DNA from 4 places in the Providencia huaxiensis genome. Region 1 is predicted to be linked to each of the others. Evidence: predicted binding sites of a transcription regulator. Region 1 holds the regulator's gene; each other region holds the start of a gene.
What was found. The regulator Fur, encoded in region 1, represses iron uptake genes when iron is present. The targets are predictions, from matches to a motif close to ATAATAATGAGAACNACTATCAA.

Region 1 (5,013 bases):
ATCATTGGGCTTGATTTAGCCGGTTTTACAGCTATTGAGCTATCAAATAGTGGGCCTGCTGCGCCAAATGAAATCGGCTTTAGTGATGCGAAATCACGTTGGGATGAAAAATGGACAGGGGATCGCAGTGGTGTGACTTTTTATAAGGCTGCTGCAAAATTGAAATATGGCCCTTTCTGGGGGAGAGGCGGCTATATTCAGCCAACGGGGCAAACGCTTTTAGCATCCCATTGGAGTTATATGCCTGGAACATACCGCGGATTAGAGCTGGGTGGGGTGTTTGATTTTGAGCAAAATGGTGAACTCAGCATGTCTTATATGTGGACCGACCGCTATAAAGCGCCTTGGTACCGTAGTATGTATGACTTTCGTGAAGCGGATGGTAAAACTGGGATCAGCTATTTACACTCAATTGGCTTTAAATATGACTTTAAAAACAATCTAGTCCTTGAAGGTGCATATGGGCAAGCTAAAAGTTATATGGATCAATATTTTGCCAAGGTTTCGTATGCTACTCCTGTTGTAGGCCGTGACTTACGTATGTCTTATCAATTTTATGGAGCAAAAGACAAGGTTTCAGACGGCGGAGTTAACGATGTTTATGACGGTTTAGCTTGGTTGCAAGCGATGACATTAGGTTACACCTACGATGAATTTGATTTTAAAGTTGAGGGAACCTATGTAAAAGCTAAAGGTAATCAAGGTTATTTCCTACAGCGTATGACCCCTGGCTGGGCAACATCAAATGGCCGTATGGATATTTGGTGGGATGGCCGTTCAGACTGGAATGCTAATAATGAAAAAGCAGTAATGGCAGGTGTCATGTATGATTTAAAAAATTGGGATTTAGCCGGATGGAAGGTCGGAACCTCATATATTTATGGATGGGATGCAAAACCAAGTACGAATAGCCAATATGCTCAAGATGTACGTTTGAAAGAAAGTGCATGGAACTTTGATATTTTATATACCGTACAGTCAGGGAGAGCGAAAGATACGTTGTTTAAACTGCATTTTACCAAATATGATAACCATACAGATATTCCGAGCTATGGCGGTGGTTACGGAAATATCTTCCAAGATGAAAAAGATATTAAATTTATGGTGATGATGCCATTTACTGTATTTTAAAGTATAAAACATTTTAGTCACAATGACTGCTATAGGGGAAACCATGGCAGTCATTAAAGGGTATTACCTTATATTTTTAATAATGAATGAGATATTAGCGTAAGGATAAATGCCTATATTAAAGCTTAAAAATAAGGTGAGTATTTTCACCTTATTTTTATTGTAATTATAAAGATGCATTATTTACACTTTCATTGAGTATGAAAGTGTCTTGTTTTAGTTTATCTTTTAATACGGTAACTTTTTCTGAATGATGAGCTGGGTTTTTAACTTGTGCTTGACCAGATAAAATCCCACCTTTTTTAATTGATAAACTGCTGTAATGGATCGTGCCGTGGATTTCTCCATTATTTTCAATACAAATAGTATCAGAGTGGCATTCACCTTCAATTCGCCCATTTACCACCAGTTCTTTGCAGGTGATATTTCCTGTCACTTGGCCGTTTAACATGACTTTAACCATATTATCTTTTCCAGTTATATTCCCAATGACTTTTCCGTAGATATGCACTTGCTCATTAGAGGTAATATTTCCTTCAAAAATAACGTCCCTAGAGATAATCGTATTCGATTTTTCTTCACTAATAGTTGGAGTTGATAGTGTGACTTGTTCTTCTATCTTTATGGTCACTTCAGGCTCACTACTTATCGAAGGGGGCGTTGCTGTAGGTGCGGGCTTGTTTTGTCTTTTGGTGAACATTTTACTTACCTTTTTTTGATTGAAGTATACGATCAAGAACAGTATTGATAATGCAAACGAAAATAAGGCGATAGTTAAATAGCTAAAAAACCACCCTATTAAAGTAAGAAACCAGAAGAAAAAACTTGTATTGAGAAAAAGATATGTTTTTTTCATCAGTTAATCTCTTACAAATTACTAAAGTACTAAATAAGTTTAGTCAATAAATGTAATTACACATTTAAATTGTACGTTAACGTTATGGCTACATTTGAATCATTAACTCTCTAATCTAGAGTTAAAATTATAGTAAGGTAATAAAATAATTTTATATAGTATGAAACCCTAGAAATCATCTATAATATTATTTATATACTACTTTGATATGTAAGTGTAATTCTAGATAATAGAATATATTCATCGGTGAAATAATATAAAGGTTTTGATTTGAATTGCAACTATTATAGTTTCTAGGGGAAATTTTTACTAACTAAAAATTTTAGTGATAAATAGTTAAATTTAAGTTATTCACCAGAAATTATCACTAATCGATTGAAAAAATATCGATACTTAAAATAAAAAACCCTGATAAAGTTTATTATCAGGGTTTTGGTATTTTTAACCATTACGCTTTATCAACGATGGTTGAATACTATTACTCTTTTGCTTCGTGTGCGTCAGCATTATCACGGCAATCACCGTCTGCGCAATGACCATATAGATATAAACTATGGTTAGATAGTTTAATGCCATGGCGAGCAGCGATATTTTTTTGGCGAGTTTCAATGGATTCGTCAGTAAACTCAATCACTTTTCCACAATCTAAACAGATTAAATGGTCATGGTGATGTTGCTGAGTTAACTCGAATACAGATTTACCCCCCTCGAAGTTGTGACGGGTTACGATACCAGCATCATCAAATTGGTTTAACACGCGGTATACGGTTGCTAACCCGATCTCTTCACCCATATCGATCAGCTTTTTATAGAGATCTTCCGCACTGACGTGGTGGCACTCAGGCTCTTGAAGTACTTCCAAAATTTTTAATCTTGGAAGAGTGACTTTGAGTCCAGCATTTTTCAATGCTTTATTGTTGTCTGTCATGCGGGTTTGTCCTGTATCTTAAATCATAAATTTAACAATAATGAGACATTTTTAACATCAATACAGTTGTCTTCTAAACTGATTTACAATTATAGGCATGGAAAATAAAAATAGAAACCATGCATTGTCTCATTATTTTGATAATCTCTTGAGAACCTATCCTATTAGGATACCTTATCGGTTATTTTAGTTCACACCACTGGTTTAGGTGATTCATTTTGTGCAAAACAGTGGTGCAATCTATGGGTAAGGGTTCTTTATATGAACTATTAGCCTAAAATTTCAGCTAAAGACATTTCTTCAGAGATTTGTTTTACCCATGCATCAACACGTTCATCTGTTAGCTCAGGTTGACGATCTTCATCAATAGCTAAACCAATAAAGTGGTTGTCATCTGCCATGCCTTTGGATACTTCAAAGTGATAACCTTCTGTTGGCCAATGGCCAACAATAACAGCACCACGAGGTTCGATAATATCGCGGATCGTACCCATAGCATCACAGAAATATTCAGCGTAGTCTTCTTGGTCTCCACAACCAAATAAGGCGACAAGTTTACCTTCGAAATCAATTTCTTCGAGAGTAGGGAAGAAATCATCCCAATCACATTGGGCTTCACCATAATACCAAGTTGGAATACCGAGAAGTAGAATGTCAAAAGCTTCAATATCTTCTTTGCTACATTTTGCGATATCGTGAACTTCTGCTACATCTTTGCCTAATCTTTCTTGGATCATTTTGGCAATATTTTCTGTGTTACCTGTGTCACTTCCGAAGAAAATGCCTATGACTGCCATAAAGTGATTAACCTCTTGTTTTTCTAAGAGAGCTAGAGGCGATAATTTGCCTTCTAGAGCCCATTTAGAACGAAAATAGATAGAATATTACGCCTTATTCTGGCGAAAAAATGTTGCTAAGTCTGTCAAATTTGTGTGATTTATCAAGATAACGTTATTTGAGTATTGATGTATCGACATGCTCAAGTTGTGACATTAAAATTTCTTCGATCAATTCACTACGGCTTATATTTTTATCTTCAGCTAACTGATTCAATACCGCGACAGCTTCTTCGTTCAGCTTCAATTCAACCCTGCGCAATCCCTTCACTTTATCTCGTTTCAGTTGGTTGCGTTTGTTGATCCTTAATTGTTCATCCCGTGATAGCGGGCTTGTTTTAGGTCGCCCAGGCCTTCGTTCCTCAGCGAACAAATCTAGCGTAGTTCGATCTGTTTGTTCTTTTGCCATGTTTATAACTGCTAAAAGGGTGTGCCAGTAATTCAGCGCGCCATGATACCCTAGCTAATTCCCTTGTGCTATAGCTTCATCTATGATGATTTGGTTTAATTGGTTGTAAAGTGAGCACTTTTAGTAAAAAAGCACCACTTGTTATAGGCGTGATGCTTTTTTATACGCGTTATTGTGTTTGTTGGTACCATAAATTGGCGTATAAGCCATTTGATTTGAGTAAGTTTTCATGTGAATTCATTTCGTGTACTTCTCCTTGGCAAATCACACATATCCTATCTGCGTGCATAATCGTATTTAACCGATGCGCAATACTAATAACGGTTCTTCCTTGAGTAATTAATGGCATGTTTTCCATAATGGCGGCTTCTGATTCATAATCGAGTGCGGAAGTAGCTTCATCGAGAATTAAAATATCGGGTTCGGTGAGCAAAGCACGCGCAAGCGCAATTCGTTGACGTTGACCGCCTGAAAGGTTTAAGCCTTTTTCTGATAAGGGGTAACTAAAATTATCAGGTAATGACATTATAAAGTCATAAGCGCCAGCCAATTTTGCAGCGTGAATAACTTGTTCATCAGTCGCTTGTGGATGACTTAATCGAATGTTATCAGCGATAGAGCCGACGAATAAGGTACTTTCTTGTAATACGACGCTCATTTTTCGGCGTAATGAAACGGTATCTGCAACCGCGAGATCCATACCATCAACAATAACTTGCCCGTGCTGTGGGACATAAAGTCGTTGTAATAATTTTGTTAGGGTACTTTTCCCGGAACCTGAGGGGCCGGTAATGCCAATAAATTCACCTGCATTAACCGTTAATGACAAATTATTGAGAACTTCGGGCGTATC
Region 2 (5,013 bases), 1.2 Mb from region 1:
TGTTTTTGAAATTTAAAACGATGAATTAACATGCGTAAAGCGGCTTGGTAGGGGGTTACAGTGATAATTCTCTGCCATGGGGGTGGGCTCTTTAGGCAGCGTCCGCATTCCATGGTCGGCTGTTCACAGGGTAAAGCACAACGTAAACAGCAAGTTGGCATTTTAGGCAGTCCTTTGAGGCAAAAACTACAAACGCCCTGATGAGGTAACTTTAGTGATTGATGGCATAGCCAGCAGCCCCCTTCCATTGTTAGCATAGTAGCGTCCCGTTAAAACGAATTGACAAATAAATGAATGAAGAGAGTGTAACGATGGCAAAGTTATATTGGCAGACCGTTGGTGAAGGTAAACAAGATCTTGTGTTGCTGCACGGATGGGGGCTGAATGCCCAAGTCTGGCAAACAATTATTCCGCGAATCGCTTCGCACTTTCGGGTTCATTTGGTTGACCTGCCGGGCTATGGGCGTAGCCAAGGTTTTTCCCCCATGAATATTCAATCGATGGCGAATATTTTGTGGGAACAAGCACCTAAAAACGCGATTTGGCTTGGTTGGTCACTTGGCGGGCTAGTTGCAAGCCGTATCGCGCTTGACCATCCCTATGAAGTTAAAGGGCTCATTACGGTTGCTTCCTCCCCGTGTTTTAAAGCCGAAGAAAACGGTTGGGCAGGGATCCGGCCAGAGGTTTTATTAGGTTTCGAGCAGCAACTTTCGGCTGATTTTCATCGCACAGTCGAGCGTTTTTTAGCATTGCAGACATTAGGGACAGAAAGCGCCAGAAACGACGCAAAAACCTTGAAATCTGTGGTACTCGAACAGCCTATTCCAACGGTTGAAACGTTAAATGCAGGGCTTGAATCATTGCGCACCGAAGATTTGCGCGAGGAATTAAAGCTGTTACCTATTCCTTTCTTGCGTATTTATGGTTATCTCGATGGCTTGGTACCGCGCAAAATAGTGCCAATTTTAGATGAACTTTACCCTAATTCGCCATCTGTCATTGTTCGAAATAGTGCTCACGCACCATTTATTTCTCATCCTGATGAGTTTTGCGAATACCTGTTGGATTTTCAAAGTCGTATCGAGGAATAAATAAAAAAATCAGCCTAATTCGAGGCTGATTTTTTTGTGGTGTGCCTATTATTTGATTTTATATACAAAATGAGTGCAATCAGTGCTTTCAGGGCAGCCTTTACAGCTACTGCCTGTTAAACAAGCACTGATATCGACTTGTTCAATTTTCTCTAAGCTAACGAGTTTCTCAACCATTGCTTGAATTAATGGAGCCGGTGTATTTAGCTGCTCACTGAGTAGCGCGATGTCAGCTTGCCCATATAAGGCGATTAAATCTCTTATTTGCAGCAAGCTAGTCATCGTTTTATTCCTTAGTGGCACGCATCACTTGAACAGCCAGAACATTGCTCTGCGGTTCTGTTCTTGATGTTCAGGGTTACGCGGCTACGCATGCGACGTAAGAATATGAACAAGGCAAGGTTGAACAGAACAACCGCGGCTATAGTAATCAAGCTGCTTTGTGGGTGTTCGCTAAATGTGGCAACTTGGTAAAACAGAGCCGCAAGGCTATAAGCCACATTTAAGCCCCACAGAATGGAGAAGCTCATCCAACTTTTATTGGTTTCACGTGCAATAGCACCCATTACTGAGACGCAAGGCACATACAGTAAGACGAAGATGAGGTAGCTATAGGCTGCAATTCCTGAACCAAATTTCGCTGCCATGGTACCCATTGAGCCGGATTCCATTTCTCCATCGCCTTTACTGGCTTCAATAGGGTTCGATAACGCGCTTAAGGTAAAGGTCTCTTTTAAGCTATCCCAAGTTTCAGAAACCGCATCTCCCAGTTCTTCCCATAAATTGAAAGATTCTGCATCGAACGGCTCAGAAGTAATGGCTTCAGCGGTATACAGGGTATTTAGTGTTCCCACTACCACTTCTTTGGCCATCGCTCCGGTAATCAACCCAACAGTTGCTTGCCAGTTATCTGCATGAACACCGATAGGCTGTAAAGCAGGGGTTATCACTTTACTGACAGAAGCCAGTGCGGAATCATTTATATTATCAACAGGTTTACCAGAGAAAGAGAAGCTATTTAATGCGCCAATAAAGATACTGGCAACGATGATGACTTTACCTGCACGTACCACGAAGCCTTTTAGGCGCTGCCATGTTTGAATCAGCAGTGTTTTGATATGTGGCACATGGTAAACCGGAAGTTCCATGATAAACGGAGAGGCTTCGCCACGCATTAGAGTATGTTTTAGTAGTAACCCAGTTAAGATAGCGACAACAATCCCTAAAATATAGAGTGAAAAGACCACGCTCGCCCCATTTTTGCCGAAGAAAGCGGCAGCAAAAACGGCGAAAATAGCCAATCTTGCACCACAAGACATAAATGGTGCCATTAAGACCGTAATTAGCCTTTCGCGCGGTGCGTCGAGCGTGCGTGCACCCATAATTGACGGTACGTTACAGCCAAAACCGACAATCAAAGGCACGAAAGATTTACCCGGTAAACCTAAGGCTTGCATGAGGCGGTCCATCACGAAAGCGGCTCGCGCCATATAGCCAGAATCTTCCAGTATTGAAAGAAACAGATACATCATCCCAATTTGTGGCACTAACGGTAAAACCGTGTTAATACCGCCACCAACACCTTGGGCAAGGAAAATAGTTAGCCAATCAGGGAAGCTAAAGTAGGCACCAACCCACTGAATACCATGAATAAATATCGCTTCTGACGCACCTTCAAAGAAGGGTTGTAAGGCGCCACCGATGTTGATGGCTAAAACGAACATCAAATACATCACAAACAAGAAAATAGGTACGCCGAGCCAACGGCTCAGAATAAATTTATCCAGTGATTGTGTTAGTCGATTTGGTTCAGCGGCACTATTGTTAATCGCAGCATTGCAAATGGTCGCAATAGATTGATAACGTGCGTCGGCAATGAGTAATTCAGGTTCTTCGTTTAAGCCTTCTTTCAGTGTTTGGCGTATCGCCAGCAATTGTCCTTCAGATATTTCTGCGCGTTGGCGGCTATATATGTCCCCTTCGAGGATCTGTAATGCTAACCAGCGGCGCTGCTGGTGGCTAAATTGTTGTGCTGAAATTTGTTCAGATAGTGAGTCTACAGCTTGCAATAACTGTGCTGGATATTCCACAAGGGCTTGCTGGCTATTTTGTGGATGTGTATCAATGGCTTTTTTCAGTTTATCGATACCAGTTGCTCGAGTTGAAACCATTGGGATCACAGGGCAGCCGAGCTGTTTTTCTAATTCAGCAATATTAATATCAATATGTTGGCTTTGAGCGATATCCAACATATTCAAGGCGACAATACATGGAACGCCTAACTCGACTAATTGCAATGTCAGGTAGAGGTTACGCTCTAAATTAGACGCATCGACAACATTAATGAGCATGTCTGCCTCACCACTTAAAATAAAGTAGCAGGCGATTTGTTCGTCAAGAGAGGTTTGCTCAGAAATAGTGGTCAGAGAATAGGTGCCGGGTAGGTCAACAAGTTCGATTTTGTGGTCATCTGTATGGAAGCGGCCCACTTTTCGTTCAACAGTGACCCCCGCCCAGTTACCGACCCGCTGCCTTGACCCTGTGAGCTGGTTGAATAAGGTCGTTTTGCCTGCATTGGGGTTACCAATTAAGCCGATCGTTAATCGTTTCATAGTGTTTGCCAATAATAAAAAAAGAAATACTTAAGCGGTGGTCGCTTCATCTAAGTTGAGTAGGGCAAGATCCTTTTTGCGTAGTACTAAGCTGACACGATGAGTTTCTATTTGAACAGGATCACCAAAAGGCGCTAAGCGCACCACTTTAAAGACAGAACCCGGAAGTAAACCAAGTGAGAGCAGTTTTTGTCGGTATGCAGGACTAATCTCTGGAGAGAAGCCAAGTATTTTGTAACTGCATTGAGGAAGTATTGCCATAGTGTCTTCCTAATCATTTAATTAATAATGATATCGATGACAATTGTTAAAGAGTGCAATTGCTCAGGTAATAAAGTCGCCAAACAAAAATAAATCTAATTAACAATGAGAATCATAATCATCCACCTTTTGTTATATTTAGCCTCTTTTTTCGTCAATTTGACTTGATATGGATCAACGAAGCATTGAGTTTACGGTGTTCCGCTAGCGAAATTAATGGTGGAGTCAGTGAAGGGGGGATGGCTGAATTATACCCAATATATTGTTTGAACTAATCAATCACAGCATTATTTATTGAAATGGGCATCACAATAGGTACATTGCGATGCCCATAAAGAAAGTTAACGTTTCTTACCGAATGCCGCGGCAAGGGCATCACTCATGGCGCTGTTACTTGAAGATGCGCTGTTTTGGCGTGAGTTACCTCTTGATTGAGGCGCCTTACGCGCATTTTTGTCCTGTTCAGGGGCTGCACGGCGAGGGGCACTGTTAGAATCACCCGCTTGTTCATCTAAACGCATCGTTAACGCAATACGTTTGCGTGCAATATCCACATCTAACACTTTGACTTTCACAATGTCGCCCGCTTTTACTACCTTGTGTGGGTCTTCGACATAACTATTTGAAAGTGAAGAAATATGAACTAAACCGTCTTGGTGAACACCAATATCCACAAAAGCGCCGAAGTTGGTTACATTGGTGACTGCGCCTTCTAAGATCATGCCAGAAGTCAAGTCTTTCATGGTTTCTACACCTTCGGCAAAGGTGGCAGTTTTAAACTCAGGGCGTGGGTCACGACCCGGTTTTTCCAGTTCTTTAATGATATCGGTGACAGTTGGAACCCCGAATTGCTCAGTGGTAAAGTCACGTGGGCTCAAGGTATTAAGCACCTGTGAGTTGCCCATAATTTCTTTGAGTGGCTGGCGGACAGACTCAAGAATTTTTTCAACAATCGGGTAAGCTTCAGGGTGAACAGTAGAAGCATCTAACGGGTTTTCACCATTGGTGATACGCAAGAAGCCCGCACACTGTTCAAAGGCTTTTGGCCC
Region 3 (5,013 bases), 1.4 Mb from region 1:
AATTGAATAAATCAGGCCATCATAGCCAGAAGTATAAACCAGAGCAGAGATCCCTAAGAAGGACGCAGCAGACATAAAGTCGCCAGCGATAGCCATCCCGTTTTGGAAACCGGTAATTTTCCCGCCCGCAGTGTAGTAATCAGAGCGAGAACGCGTTCTTTTTGACGCCCAGTAGGTAATATACAAAGTGAAGCCGACAAACAGTAAGAACATCACAATAGCCTGAATATTCACAGGCTGGCGTTCAACATCCCCTGTCAATGCATCAGAAAACGCCATTGATGAGGTAAAAAAGAGAATGAGTGAGAGCAATATTTTCATTTTTCTACCTCTTTTAAAATTTCTGCGGTTAAACGGTCGTATTCACCGTTGGCTCGGATAACGTAAAGCCCAGTGAGTACAAATGAAATGACAATTAGGCCGACACCAACAGGGATCCCTCTTGTGATGTATGAACCTTCGGATATCGGTGTTCCTAGCCAGCTTGGGTCAAAAGCGATAAGAAAAATAAATCCAACATACAGCACGAGCGTTATTATTGATAACAACCATGAAAAGCGACTACGTTTCCTAACCAGTTCTTTAAAGCGAGGGTTATCCTCTACCTTTTCGTAAGCAGTAGCATTCATCAGAGTTCTCCTCTGTTATACTCGTCATACTTCAAGCTGCAGCATTGTTGACTGCACCTCGAATTATTTAGAGTAAACCATCTTGTTGGGATGTATGTAAGGCCGCCTCAATGAGTTGGCCTTTTAGCGTTATGACATACTCATAGACTGTTTTTCTTCGAGTAGTTTTTCGACAACACCTGGATCGGCCAGAGTGGAGGTATCTCCAAAATTACTGGTGTCCCCTGATGCAATTTTACGTAGGATACGACGCATGATTTTACCGGAGCGGGTTTTGGGTAGTGAATCCGTCCAGTGAAGAACATCTGGTGTAGCAATTGGGCCAATTTCTTTACGAACCCAATTACGAACTTCGGTGTATAGCTCTGGTGATGGCTCAACCCCAGATATTAATGTGACATAAGCGTAGATTGCTTGGCCTTTAATATTATGAGGAATACCGACCACAGCCGCTTCAGCCACTTTCGGATGTGCGACGAGGGCGGATTCTATTTCTGCCGTACCTAGACGGTGGCCCGAAATATTCAGTACATCGTCAACACGGCCGGTAATCCAATAGTAACCATCTTCATCACGACGAGCACCATCACCGCTAAAGTACATGCCTTTAAAGGTTGAGAAATAGGTTTGCTCGAAACGTTCGTGATCGCCAAATAAGGTTCGGGCTTGACCCGGCCATGAATCAACAATCACTAAGTTACCTTCTGTGGCGCCTTCTATAGGTTCACCAAGGTTATCAACTAACGCAGGGCGAACACCGAAGAATGGCAATGTTGCAGACCCCGGTTTTAACATAGTTGCTCCCGGGAGCGGTGTGATCATGAAACCACCCGTTTCCGTTTGCCACCAGGTATCAACCACTGGACAACGGCTATTACCAATTTTTTTATAGAACCATTCCCAAGCTTCAGGGTTAATGGGTTCCCCCACGGAGCCGAGAATTCGTAATGAGCTGCGGTCAGTACCTTCAATGGCTTTATCGCCTTCAGCCATTAATGCGCGGATGGCGGTTGGCGCAGTATAAAGGATATTGACTTGGTGTTTATCAACCACCTGGCTCATTCGGTTAACTGATGGGTAATTAGGTACCCCTTCGAACATTAATGTTTTAGCGCCATTGGATAATGGCCCATATAACAAATAACTATGGCCTGTTACCCAGCCGACATCAGCAGTACACCAATAGACTTCACCCGGATGGTAGTCGAAGGTGTACTTGAATGTCAGTGTGGCATAAACCAAATAACCGCCAGTGGTATGCAGAACGCCTTTTGGCTTACCTGTAGAACCCGAGGTGTACAGGATAAAGAGCGGGTCTTCTGCGTTGATTTCTTCAGGAGGGCAGTCTGCACTGACCCCTTTGATGACGTCGTGCCACCAGAGATCACGGCCTTCTACCCAGCTCGGTGCGTTACCTGTGCGTTGGTAAACAATCACATGAGAAACCGTAGTGACTTGCGGATTAGCGAGTGCGTCATCCACATTTTTCTTTAATGGAATTGCACGGCCGGCACGTAAGCCTTCATCTGCGGTGATGATGAGCTTCGCTTTACAGTCAATAACGCGACCAGAGACTGCTTCAGGGGAGAAACCAGCAAAAATGACCGTATGTATCGCGCCAATACGGGCACAGGCTAGCATCGCGACAGCTGCTTCAACAACCATAGGCATGTAAATGGCGACAACATCGCCTTTACGAATACCTTGTTGTTTCAGGACATTAGCAAACTGACATACATCATGGTGCAGTTCGCGGTAAGTAACATTTTTTGACGATAAAGGGTCATCGCCTTCCCAAATAATCGCTGTTTGGTCACCTTTTTCAGCCAGATGGCGATCTAAACAGTTAGCACTTAAATTTAATGTACCGTCTTCAAACCAGCGGATATCAATATGGCCGGGGTCGAAAGAGGTGTTCTTGACACGAGTGTAAGGTTTAATCCAATCAACGATTTTTCCTTTTTCGACCCAAAATCCTTCAGGGTCTTGAATCGAGCGTTGGTACTCATCGTTATACTGTTGTTCGTTTATCAGGGCATTTTTTGCAATTTCAGCAGGAACGGGATGTTTAGTTATTTGAGTCATATTATTATCTCCTTGCAGATGTTAATACTATGTCAAAAAATGGTTAACTAAAGCACGAATTTTAAATTTGTTTTTCTTTTGCGCGGAAGATCACGTATTAATTGTAATGAGATTTGCAGGATTATCATTTGATGCTAAATATCAAATTAAAATATAACACTAAAAATATAACAAAAGGTAGATTTAAAGAAAAATAAAAGGTGGGGTTATTGGTATTAGTTACTGAATAAACGAGCTCTCATAGCGAATATAAATATCCATATGTTTACTGTGGGTTTGATAATGATTTTCATTAACAGTAAAATAACTATAATAGATAGTAATTCACAAGGTGCGAAGTTACGCAAGTGTTTACCCTATGAGCCTTGTGGTAAAAATGAGAAACATAGCGGTATTTACGTCACTGGAGACAATAATATGAGTTATACATTACCTGCTTTACCTTATGCTTATGATGCATTGGAACCACACTTTGACAAGCAAACCATGGAAATCCACCATACTAAGCATCATCAAACCTATGTGACTAACACCAATACAGCGTTAGAAAAACTGCCTGAATTAGCGGGTTTAGATATCGATGTTCTGATCCAAAAATTAGACCAAATCCCTGCTGATCAACGCACGTTTGTCCGTAATAACGCGGGTGGACATTCAAATCACAGCATGTTCTGGAAAGGTTTGAAATTAAATACTGAATTAAAAGGCGAACTGAAAGCTGCGATTGAACGTGATTTCGGTAGCGTTGATGCATTTAAAGAACTGTTTGAAAAAGCCGCTGCAACCCGTTTCGGTTCTGGCTGGGCGTGGCTGGTTCTGAAAGATGACGGTAAATTAGCTGTTGTTTCAACAGCGAACCAAGACAACCCATTAATGGGTGAGGCTATTTCAGGCGCATCTGGTTACCCAATCATCGGTTTAGATGTATGGGAACACGCTTATTATCTGAAATTCCAAAACCGCCGCCCTGATTATATTAAAGCATTCTGGTCAGTTGTGAACTGGGATGAAGCTGCGGCACGTTTTGCAGCAAAAGCTAAATAATTTTATAAGATAATTTATTTACCATAAGCGTAGCGTTAATGCTGCGCTTTTTTATTTATACCCCACCCGATTGTTATCTCTATTGGCATTCTTTATGATGAAGGTTCCGTTACCAATTTATGTGGAGAGCGCCGCCCATGTTATTCCTACCCCAAGTCTTTATCGGTAAAGTCCAAGCAACACAGTCCTGTGGGCACAGTGCTATTCATAAGCAGGCTGCCGATGGGTTATTGATGTTAGGGCAATTAGGGCTTGAGGGGGATGAACAAGCTGAAAAACGCTTTCATGGCGGGCCTGATAGAGCTCTTTGCCATTATCCACGTGACCATTATGACTTTTGGGCTAGTGCGTATCCAGATTTAGCGGATTTATTTATTGCCTCCGCATTTGGAGAAAATATATCAACGCTGGGTATGACAGAAGAAAACGTATTTATTGGGGATATTTTTGCTTGGGGTGATGCGCGTATTCAGGTCACGCAACCTCGTTCCCCTTGTTATAAGCTCAATGGGTTAACGGGAATTGAAAATTTTGCACAGATGATGCAAGACAATGGGCGCTGTGGTTGGCTGTACCGTGTGATAAAAACAGGTAATGTTAGTGAAAATGCGCCATTAACATTATTGAGCCGCAATAGTGATATCTCGGTACAAGAAGCCATTATGATTGCATTTCACGCCCCTTATGATGAAGAGTTATATCAGCGCCTTTTAAGCGCAGCAGGGTTATCTGCAAGTTGGAGCTTAACCATGCAAAACCGTTTAGATAACCACCGAATTGAAGAGTTTAAGCACCGTCTGTTTGGTAAGCGTTAATCACCAGTGAAAAGCCATTGTGCGCTTATAGCAAAGGGAGTATTTAGCCATAAGCGCTTGCTAGCAATATAACGTGCGATACTAAGAATGCCTATGTCTTAGGCGTTTGTTGTATAAACTGTTGGTACCACGGGATATTCGCCATTAATTCGGGATGTGTCCCCTGAGCGATCACGTTCCCGTTCTCCATATACACAATAGAGTCTGCTTGGCGTGCAAGATTGGGCAGGTGGGTGACGATGACCCGTGTTTGCTGTTTGGCTTGAGTTATAAGGTCAATCACTGAGGCGGTATTGACGTTATCAAGGCTTGCCGTTGGTTCATCCATTAAAATGATGTCAGGGTGCTGTAGCATTAGCCTCGCAATACACAGTCGTTGCCTTTGGCCGCCAGAAAGTTGCATACCACCGGCACCAACCTCTTTCTCTAAGAACTCATGA
Region 4 (5,013 bases), 1.0 Mb from region 1:
TGGCGGGTAGCCGGTAAAGTAAACTGAAAACGACTGATAAAGTTATTCAGTTCAGTCATCGGTATTGAGCGCTCCTAATAACGGTAAGATCAGGCTTAATTTATCAAAAGTTTCTTGATACTCTTTGTCTGCTTGGCTATCTGCAACGATACCGCCGCCAGCCCAGCAATAAACCTGCTTTTTATACGTCAGTAAAGTACGGATAGTGATATTGCTATCCATATTACCACTGAAACTAATATAGCCGATTGCGCCACAATAGCCATGTCGACGATGGGGTTCTAACTCTTCGATAATTTCCATTGCGCGCACTTTAGGTGCTCCGGTTATTGAACCACCAGGAAAGCACGCACGTAACAAATCAGTTGCACGGTATGGGCTATCGAGTTTTGCCGTGACGGTACTGACTAAGTGATGCACTGCAGGAAAAGCTTCAACAGCGAATAATTCAGGAACACTGACCGTGCCTGGTTTTGCAACGCGGCCAATATCATTACGTAGTAGGTCGACAATCATCAAGTTCTCTGCGCGGTCTTTTACTGAGTTCGCCAGTTTTTCTGCTTGTGCAAGGTCATCTTGTTCATTATCTAGGCGAGGTAGCGTACCTTTTATTGGGCGGGTTTGAATATTCCCATCTTGTAAACTGATAAAACGCTCAGGCGAAATACTGATAATTACATTTTCTGGGAGGCGTATAAATGAAGAAAAAGGAGCTCCATTACGCTCAAGTAGCGCTAAAAATGCATTCCATTCATCGCCCTTATATTTGGCCTTGAATCTTTGCGCTAAGTTGATTTGATAGCAATCACCATTATGTAAATAGTCATGGATACGGGCAATATTATGATGATATGCCTCTTCTGACATATTTGATTGCCATGAGGTCGTTAATTGGAATTTGTTTTTACGGGGCTTCTTTTGGGCTTGTAGCCAAGCAAGCCGAGCTTCAACATCATCATAACTAATGAGTGTGGTGGTTTTATCATGATGGTCAACAATGAGTGCCCACAAGTAGATGCCAACTGCCATATCTGGAAATTGCAATTCTGTTGTTGCAATTTCAGGTAATTTTTCAATGCGTCGACCTAAATCGTAGCTCCAAAGACCGAGGGCACCGCCGTTGAAGGGACATTCAGTCTCTTCCTGATGTTTCGGTTGGTATTTATCAAGCAATCCTTGAAGAAGCTCAAAAGGATCTGATTCAGAAACGATAGGAGCCTGATTTGGCTCTGAGATGGTTGTTTCAAGCTGATAAGTCGTCAGTGTTGCAATGGGGTCAGCAACAATAATGTCATACCGATTATGGGCGTGTTTTGCATTACCTGAATGCAGTAACATCGCCCATGGCTGGTGTGCCAGAGGGGTAAAATAATCAATGGCTGTGTTTGGGCTATAAGGTAATTGGATTTTTTTGATAACCATAATGATGAGTCTAAATTTCCGCAAGTGAATCAATACAGATTAACATATATTCTTATCTTAATAGTCGAAGAGATGTTAAAATCTTAATCATTGATTTTAGTCTTTTATACATGAGGTTTAAACCATGTTTTCTGGTATGCCAGCACTTAATCACCAAGAACAGCAAGAAGCAGTTGAAAAAATTCATCAATTGATGGCGGAAGGGATGAGTAGTGGTGAGGCAATTGCATTAGTTGCTCAAGAAATTAGAGAAAAGCACCAAGGTAAAGAGCAGATCCATGTTCGTTTTGATGATGAAAATTAATAATCCGTAAACATACTATTAACATCCATACATAAACCTGATAGATTAATATTAGTTAAGTCATTCTATTTATCAATGAAGACTAGGTAATAACCAGAAGATAACTGGTATCTAATAGGCTGAAATAAGCCGCTAAACTAATCAAAAGTCTTTACCTATTAATAGGTATCGGAGGATGGTATGGAAGCGAATCAAAAAATTGCTGTAGTTTTAGGTGCTTGTGCGCTGGTTTTTAGCTCTTTTGCGTTAAGCGCAAATAGTGAAGAAGGTAAAGCTGCACCTTTCGTCAGTTGTGGTACGTTAACTGAGCCACAAATTGCAGCGCAAGTGAAAAGCGATTTTATGCATAATCGTTTACCTCGCTGGACGGACGAAAAAGCGGCTTTAGGCAAGAAAGCGGTTGCATGGGTCAATGATAGTGAAGTCACTAAAACCGAAACAGGTTACAGGGTACCGCTAGTTGTTCGTGGTGCAAAATCTGACTTACATTATTCAGTTGCGGTAGACTGCCAAAATAACACCGTGACATATAATACGACGAAATAAATTTTTTAATCTTAAGAATCAAGGGGTAACCATTCAGGTTATCCCTTTTTTGCATCATTTTTTTGTGTGCTCGTGGGGCTAGCGATTTCGCGGCTCATAAGGCATACGTGCAAAATTCTGTGATAGCTGGCGGTAGTATACGAGTCGCTCCCTGAAGTATTCCCTTAAGTGTTCAGGTTGTTCTCGCTCGACAGCTTCAGCGATGATGGCAATATTATAGCGCTCTTTAAATGCAACACCGGAAGCCAAAAGGTCGACATTGACCTTATCCATTTCATCTTTAGGCAATAAAGCAAGATTGTGACTCATATTTGATCTCTACGGTTAAATTCATCCCTTATTATTGTAACTGGATAATGAGAAAAAATCTCAATACATTAATTGGAATAATGAAAAATAAGGGTTAAATTTATCCATTTATATATTTAGTTATTAAGAAAAAACAGGAAAAGATAATGAGATTGATTATTATTGTTTTTAACAAAAGTTATTAATTATCAGTAAATTGGATTTTTTTGTTTTAAGATTGTTTTAGGGTTTTAATTATTGTAATACTGTGCATAATATACTCATCAATGATTAACCGATAAGGCATAAATATGTTAACTACAGATATGGTCAAAAAATTAAACGAGCAATTAAACCTTGAATTTTACTCTGCAAACCTTTATTTGCAAATGAGTGCTTGGTGTAGTGACAAAGGCTATGAAGGCGCTGCTGCGTTCTTAAAAGCACACTCTCAAGAAGAAATGGAACATATGCAGCGTTTATTTGATTATCTTAGTGACACAGGTGCATTGCCACTGTTAGGGCAAATTGCAGCGCCACCAGTTGATTTCAAATCAATTAGCGATGTATTCAACCAAACGTACGAACATGAGCAATTAATCACCCGTGAAATTAATAAATTGGCTCATTTAGCAATGACAACACAAGATTATTCTACATTTAACTTCTTACAATGGTATGTTGCAGAGCAACATGAAGAAGAGAAATTATTTAAATCAGTTCTGGATAAACTGGATATGGTGGGTGAGTCTGGTAAAGCACTCTTCTTGCTAGATAAAGACTTAAAAAACCTGTCAGCAGCAACACATGTTTAATCGAAACACCAGTAAATAGAAACATCGTTTTTATTTCAACTTGATATAAAGCTCCCTAGACTTATGGACATGAATACGGTAATTCAATGTTCATAAGTCTTTTTCTTTTCATTTTGTGTGAAAACTCACAGGATAGGGCGATAAAACCCATTTTTAAGCGGTAAAATGGTTTGTTTTCCGTATAATGATTGGCAATTATTCTAAATTCACCTGCAAATTAAGAGGTTACTATGCCAATTAACCCTATTAAATCTTCATGGCGCAAACTCAGCGCAGTTGCCGTTCTTTTTTTAGGAATGTCTTTCCAGCAAGCATTTGCACATGCGCATTTAAAAGACCAGCTTCCTGCTGAAGGTACAGCAGTAGAACAAGCGCCAGAGTCTATCTCATTAAGCTTTTCTGAAGGTATCGAAGTTAATTTCACTAAAGTCAGTATTATTGGGCCTGAAAATAAAATTGTGAAAACGGGTAAAGCAATATTAGACCCAAGTAACGATACAAAAGTGATCGTTCCTGTTGAAGACAAGCTCATTGCTGGGAAATATGATGTTAATTGGAGCGTTGTTTCTGTCGATGGACACAAAACAAAAGGAACGTATAGCTTTACAGTGAAATAATATGTCACTAGAAGCTTTTTACACACTTATTCGCTTTGTTCATTTTATCGCTGCAATATTGATGTGCGGAATGTCAATATTTGCAGTGGTGCTTAGTCGCGGGTCATTTAATTATTTACTAAGCCGCTATCTGAATAAAGGCATTTTCTTCTGCGCCATCGTTACAGTGTTAACGGCCTTTAGCTGGATGCTTGCGCAAGCAGGTTTGATGGGTGATGGTTGGGAAGATAGTATCGACTGGGAGATATGGCAAGGGGTATTAGGGACGTCATTTGGTCAAATATGGCGTTGGGAACTTTTGTCATCCGTTTCATTACTTTTGGTTTTATTTGTAAAACCTATCAAATTACGATTAAAGTTAATATTGCTCTTTTCGCTAATCCTACTCGGTCTGCATGCTTTTATTGGGCACTCGGCGATGCATGATGGCGCAATCGGAATGCTTCATCGTATTAATCAGTTTGTTCATCTTATTAGTTCTGCCTATTGGTTTGGTGGTTTGTGGCCTTTTTTAATTTGCATTCAATTTTTACGCAATAAAAAAGAGATGGCTGAAGGGATGGATAAACAAATTGTGAATACCATGATGCGTTTTTCGCGTTTTGGCCATATCGCCGTTGCACTGGTTATTATAACGGGGATCATCAGCGCAGTAACTCTCTTGCCAGGCTGGCCATTAAACTACTCTGGGTCAGAATACCAATCACTACTTTGGTTTAAGATCATTTTAGTGGGGGGAATGCTTTTGTTAGCTATTATCAATCGCTACTACATTGTTCCGATCATTAGGCAAAAAGGGCGGGTAAATTACCTAATCATTAACAGTTGGGTTGAGTTACTGTTAGGCACTATGGCGATCCTTTCTGTGGCGATTTTTGCAAGCTACCAACCAATCTAGCTAAACTTTTATATTTAATTGATAATATGCAACGATATCTTCAATGTTTAATAAGGTCACTACCATGAAACTTAAACTCATTATTTGCTCTCTATTATTGGGTGGAACTGTGAGTACAGCTTT

Region 2: a site for Fur is predicted at 4,064-4,086, ahead of feoA (ferrous iron transporter A). Genes of this name have one in related genera too.
Region 3: a site for Fur is predicted at 2,991-3,013, ahead of sodA (superoxide dismutase [Mn]). Genes of this name have one in related genera too.
Region 4: a site for Fur is predicted at 2,722-2,744, ahead of ftnA (non-heme ferritin). Genes of this name have one in related genera too.

Annotation. Positions count from the first base shown of each region.
Region 1 covers NZ_CP031123.2:709,990-715,002, forward strand. Annotated here, with positions in the region: gene chiP (chitoporin ChiP) at 1-1,131, shown strand, start outside; gene CYG50_RS04665 (bactofilin family protein) at 1,298-1,831, opposite strand; gene fur (ferric iron uptake transcriptional regulator) at 2,466-2,915, opposite strand; gene fldA (flavodoxin FldA) at 3,185-3,712, opposite strand; gene ybfE (LexA regulated protein) at 3,867-4,160, opposite strand; gene CYG50_RS04685 (type I secretion system permease/ATPase) at 4,330-5,013, opposite strand, start outside.
Region 2 covers NZ_CP031123.2:4,066,198-4,071,210, forward strand. Annotated here, with positions in the region: gene CYG50_RS20580 (DNA utilization protein GntX) at 1-257, opposite strand, end outside; gene bioH (pimeloyl-ACP methyl ester esterase BioH) at 312-1,091, shown strand; gene CYG50_RS20590 (FeoC-like transcriptional regulator) at 1,140-1,373, opposite strand; gene feoB (Fe(2+) transporter permease subunit FeoB) at 1,385-3,703, opposite strand; gene feoA (ferrous iron transporter A) at 3,734-3,964, opposite strand; gene CYG50_RS20605 (Tex family protein) at 4,306-5,013, opposite strand, start outside.
Region 3 covers NZ_CP031123.2:3,873,178-3,878,190, forward strand. Annotated here, with positions in the region: gene actP (cation/acetate symporter ActP) at 1-321, opposite strand, end outside; gene CYG50_RS19690 (DUF485 domain-containing protein) at 318-629, opposite strand; gene acs (acetate--CoA ligase) at 759-2,714, opposite strand; gene sodA (superoxide dismutase [Mn]) at 3,132-3,758, shown strand; gene yiiM (6-hydroxyaminopurine reductase) at 3,896-4,573, shown strand; gene CYG50_RS19710 (ATP-binding cassette domain-containing protein) at 4,665-5,013, opposite strand, start outside.
Region 4 covers NZ_CP031123.2:1,712,762-1,717,774, reverse strand. Annotated here, with positions in the region: gene CYG50_RS09600 (CoA pyrophosphatase) at 1-59, opposite strand, end outside; gene pabB (aminodeoxychorismate synthase component 1) at 52-1,422, opposite strand; gene CYG50_RS09590 (YoaH family protein) at 1,547-1,726, shown strand; gene yebF (protein YebF) at 1,907-2,272, shown strand; gene CYG50_RS09580 (DNA polymerase III subunit theta) at 2,351-2,581, opposite strand; gene ftnA (non-heme ferritin) at 2,872-3,375, shown strand; gene copC (copper homeostasis periplasmic binding protein CopC) at 3,606-3,992, shown strand; gene copD (copper homeostasis membrane protein CopD) at 3,994-4,890, shown strand; gene CYG50_RS09560 (DUF2511 domain-containing protein) at 4,955-5,013, shown strand, end outside.